DNA from 2 places in the Burkholderia sola genome. Region 2 is predicted to be linked to the other one. Evidence: riboswitches for the same ligand, from Rfam matches in the RefSeq annotation. Region 2 holds a riboswitch; the other holds the start of a gene.

Region 1 (2,386 bases), on a different replicon from region 2:
AGCGCCAGTTCGGCGACCCCGAGCATGCGCGCGAAGTCGCCGACTTCTTCGTCGACGAACTGCTCGCGTGCGGCACGACGAGCGCGCTCGTCTACTGCACGGTGCACAAGCAATCGGCCGATGCGCTGTTCGCGGCGAGCGACGCGCGCGACCTGCGGATGATCGCGGGCAAGGTGCTGATGGACCGCAACTGCCCCGAATTCCTGCGCGACACCGCGCAGTCGGGCTATGACGACAGCGCCGAGCTGATCGGCCGCTGGCACGGCAACGGCCGCCAGATGTACGCGCTCACGCCGCGCTTCGCGCCGACGTCGACCGAGGCGCAGCTCGAGGCATGCGGCGAACTCGCGCGCCGCCATCCGGACGTGTTCGTGCAAAGCCACGTCGCGGAAAACGTCGACGAGGTGAAATGGGTGGCGGAGCTGTTCCCGGGCCACCGCAGCTATCTCGACATCTACGACCGCTACGGGCTGCTGCGGCCGCGCGCGGTGTACGGCCACTGCATTCATCTCGACGACGAGGATCGCCGCCGGATGGCCGAGACGCGCACCGTCGTCGCGCACTGCCCGACGTCGAACTTCTTCCTCGGCAGCGGGCTGTTCGATTTCGACAAGGCCGGCGAATACGACGTGCCGGTCACGCTCGCGACCGACGTCGGCGGCGGCACGTCGTTCTCGATGCTGCAGACGATGAATGAGGCGCACAAGGTCGCGCGGCTGTCGGGCCATCACCTGACCGCCACGCGGATGTTCTGGCTCGCGACGGCCGGCGCCGCGCAGGCGCTCGACCTCGCCGACACGGTCGGCACGCTCAAGCCGCGCACCGAGGCCGACTTCGTCGTGCTCGATCCGCGGGCGACGCCGCTGCTCGCGCGCCGCACGCAGCGCGCGGATTCGCTCGAGGAACTGCTGTTCGCGTTCGCGCTGCTCGGCGACGACCGCGCGGTGTACCGTACCTATGCGGCCGGCGCACTCGTGCACCAACGCGGCGCCGCGCGCCCCCCGGCCGCCGCGTAACGCGCCGCGAGGCCCCGTTCCGGCATGCGCGGCAGCTTCGCCGTCGCGCATGCGCCGGACATCGAAGCCGCTCCAGCGCGCCGCACGGCGGCCCCGGCCGCTTTCCCGCGCGCGATGCACCGTGCTAGAATTCGCCGCTCATTGGGGAGTAGCCGCTCCGCTCGATGTCCCGCGCTCCCGGCGCGCATCGTGACGAAGGCGTCCGTCAACAGACTTGGCCGTTCGGCCATGGCGGACGCAGCCACGTTGGCCTGGCGAGACCGATGGTTCATTGCGCGCCGCATCAGGGCCCGGCGCGCGGTGGATCGTCGCTCGCACGCACAACAACGGCCCGTGGAACCCCATTCGTGTCTCAAGCCTTCCTGATCTCCACCGGCGCCGTCGCCCTCGCTGAAATCGGCGACAAGACCCAACTGCTTTCCCTCGTTCTGGCCGCGCGCTATCGCAAGCCGGTGCCGATCATTCTCGGCGTGCTCGTCGCGACGCTCGTCAACCACGGTTTTGCCGGCGCGCTCGGCGAATGGCTGGGCGTGCTCGTCACGCCGTCGATCATGCGCTGGGCGCTCGCGTTCTCGTTCATCGCGATGGGGCTGTGGATTCTCGTGCCGGACAAGCTCGACGAGAACGAAGCCAATACGACGCGCTCGCGGCTCGGCGTGTTCGGCACGACGCTCGTCGCGTTCTTCCTCGCGGAGATGGGCGACAAGACGCAAATCGCGACCGTCGCGCTGGCCGCCCGCTTCCAGGATTACATCGGCGTCGTGGCCGGCACGACGTTCGGGATGATGCTCGCGAACGTGCCGGCGATCTTGCTCGGCGACCGCTTCGCACACCGTCTGCCGACGAAGCTCGTGCACGGGATCGCGGCCGTGCTGTTCGTCGTGCTCGGCGCGCTGGCGCTGCTGGGTGTCGGAGTCTGACGGAAAGGAAACTGACGGCGCGGCCGGGCGGCCGCGCCAGGGTGGAATGCCGCGTTACTTCGCGACGGCAGCGCCCGACGCGGGCGCCGCCGGCACCGCGCGCTCGTTGGCGGCCGGCGCCGCCGGCCCGCCGCGCTTGTCGACCGGCAGCCGGACCGTGCGGACCGCCCCGTTCGACAACGGGAAATCGGCGAGCGCGCTGCGCGCGAGGAACGGCATCGCGTACAGCAGCGTACCGTTGTCGCCGGTCGTGCGCGCGGACACGTTGTAGACCTCCTTGCCCGTCGCGCGCTCGGTGATGCGGATGCCGAGCATGTAGTCGAACACCTGGTACGTCTGCGCGACATAGCCGGCCGGCATCGGCCCCCAGGGACCCCACGGGCCCCAGGGACTCCACGGCCCGCCTCGCCAGTACGGCCCCGGCCCCATGAACCACGGATCATAGTAGAC
Region 2 (2,386 bases):
TCGGGATGCCGCCGATGACGATGGCGTTCAAGGCGAAGGACGCGGCGATGCTTGCTCAAGCGCATGCGGGCGACAAGGTCAGGGTGCGGATCGAGAAGGTCGACGGTACGTTGACGATCGTCAAACTCGTCAAGGGTTCCTGATCGTCCGGATGCGGGCGTTGCCGTCGCCCGCGTCGGGTGCCATGAAACGCGCCGCGCCGACGTGTTCGTCGGCCGGCGCGCCCGACCGGCATTCAGCGCGTCAGCGTCACCACCAGATACCCCGCATACCCCGCGCCGTTCGCGAGCAACGCCCAGATCGCGAGCCCGCGCGTGCGTGCATTGACGCGCAGCCAGGCCGCCGCCGCGAGCGTGACGATCACGCCGGTCAGCACTTCGGGGCGCGGCTCCCACGGCGTCAGCATGATGCCGATCGCCGGCAGCAGCGTGCCCTGGAACACCATCGCGCCGGTGATGTTGCCGAACGCGAGCGTGTCCTTCCCGCGGCGAATCCACAGCACGCTGTTGACCTTCTCCGGCAGTTCCGTCGCGATCGGCACGATGATCAGCGACAGCAGCAACGCCGACACGCCGAGCGCGTGCGACACGCCTTCCACACCGTGAATGAAGCCCTTCGCGCCGCCGACCAGCAGCGCGACGCCGATCAGCAGTTGCAGCAAGATCGTCGACAGGTTGGTCGGCAGGCCGACGCGCGACAGGAACATTGCGTGCGGCGCCTCGGTGCCGTGACCGGCGTCGACGAGCCCGGTCGACGCGCGGAACGTCAGCACGACGTACACCACGTAGAGGCCGACCAGCATCGCGGCGAGCAGCGCGCGCACGGTCCAGTTGTGATGCGGGACGAACATCGCGACGGTCGCCAGCGAGAATGCGGCGAGGAAGGTGTTCATGTCGCGCACGAAGCCCGTGCGTTCGGGCGCGATCGTGCCGCGCAGCCCGCGCGAGCGGATCACGGCGAGCGCCATCAGGAGCGTGGTGAGCGTCGCGAGCATCAGCGGCGCGCCGAGAATCGCGCCGACGCCGATCTCCTCGTTCACGGCCTGGTTCGACGTGCCGCCGGCCAGCGCGAGCAGCGGCACCATCGTTTCGGGCAACGCGGTGCCGACGGCCGCGAACAGCGAGCCGGTCACGCCTTCGGAAATCTTCAGGCGTTCGCCGAGATGTTCGAGCGCATTGGTGAAGACTTCGGCGGCGATGAGGATGACGATCAGCATGAACGCCAGTTCGACGAACATGAAGGTCATGCGGCACCTCCGCGGGCAGCGGTGGCGTGAGGGAGACGAGCGGGAAGGAACATGGGGACTCCCTGGTCGGACGCTGACGAACCATGACACATCCGCCGGCGTCCGACCAGGAACGACGCGATGTGCCGATGGTCTCGCCAAGCCGATCAGGCCGAACGCGCCACGGCCGCGGGCCGAGTGTGTTGACGCGCTCGCTTTCCGGTGACGGAAAGCAGGCTACTCCCCAAAGACGAAAACCAGTCTAGCCGAGCGGTTTTCGTTCGACAAGCCTTCGTCTCGAAAAATATACCCCTCCGTCCTATAGGGGAAAGCGTCCGGAGATATACTCCCCTACCCTATACAGGAGCCATCGATGAGTCATACCGTTCGCGAGAAACAGAAGCTGCTGAACCGCGTGCGCCGTATCAAGGGGCAGGTCGAAGCGATCGAGCGCGCGCTGGAGGAAGAGCGCGGCTGCAACGACGTGCTGCAACGGATCACGAGCTGCCGCGGCGCGATGAACGGCTTGCTGGCCGTCGTGCTGGAAGACCACATCCGGTCGCATCTCGTCGATGCGGATACGCCCGACGCACACGAAGGCAGCGCGACCGAGCAGTTGATCGAGGTCGTGCACAGCTATTTCAAGTAAGTCACCGGATCGAAACATGAACGAATTCAACGGCGCGGCGGCGGGCGGCGCGCACAGCCACGCGTTCCTGGGCGCCGCACATGCGCGCAACGAGCGGAAGACGTGGATGGTCATCGGCCTGTGCACGGCGATGATGATCGCCGAGATCGTCGGCGGCACGCTGTTCGGCTCGCTGGCGCTGGTCGCCGACGGGCTGCACATGTCGACGCACGCGGGCGCGATGCTGATCGCGGCGCTGGCCTATACCTATGCGCGCCGGCACGCCGACGATCCGCGCTTCGTGTTCGGCACCGGGAAGCTCGGCGACCTGGCCGGCTTCACGAGCGCGATCGTGCTCGCGATGATCGCGTTGCTGATCGGCTATGAGGCGATCGCGCGCCTGCTGGCGCCGGTGCCGATCCAGTTCGGCGAAGCGATTCCGATTGCGGTGCTGGGGCTTGCGGTGAATCTCGCGAGCGTGTGGCTGCTGAGCGGCGATCATCATCACGCGCATGGGCACGGCCACCACGATG

The links. A riboswitch is a leader RNA that binds a small molecule or an ion and turns the genes downstream of it on or off. The one in region 2 is predicted to bind manganese.
Region 1: linked by a shared signal. The riboswitch ahead of KR541_RS04685 (TMEM165/GDT1 family protein) and the one ahead of KR541_RS18900 (sodium:calcium antiporter) in region 2 are both predicted to bind manganese.

Annotation. Positions count from the first base shown of each region.
Region 1 is NZ_FR989675.1:1,003,505-1,005,890, reverse strand. Features, by position in the region: gene guaD (guanine deaminase) at 1-1,016, shown strand, start outside; yybP-ykoY riboswitch at 1,148-1,269, shown strand; gene KR541_RS04685 (TMEM165/GDT1 family protein) at 1,364-1,936, shown strand; gene KR541_RS04680 (DUF4136 domain-containing protein) at 1,991-2,386, opposite strand, start outside.
Region 2 is NZ_FR989676.1:534,923-537,308, reverse strand. Features, by position in the region: gene KR541_RS18905 (copper-binding protein) at 1-143, shown strand, start outside; gene KR541_RS18900 (sodium:calcium antiporter) at 236-1,246, opposite strand; yybP-ykoY riboswitch at 1,308-1,487, opposite strand; gene KR541_RS18895 (metal/formaldehyde-sensitive transcriptional repressor) at 1,599-1,874, shown strand; gene dmeF (CDF family Co(II)/Ni(II) efflux transporter DmeF) at 1,891-2,386, shown strand, end outside.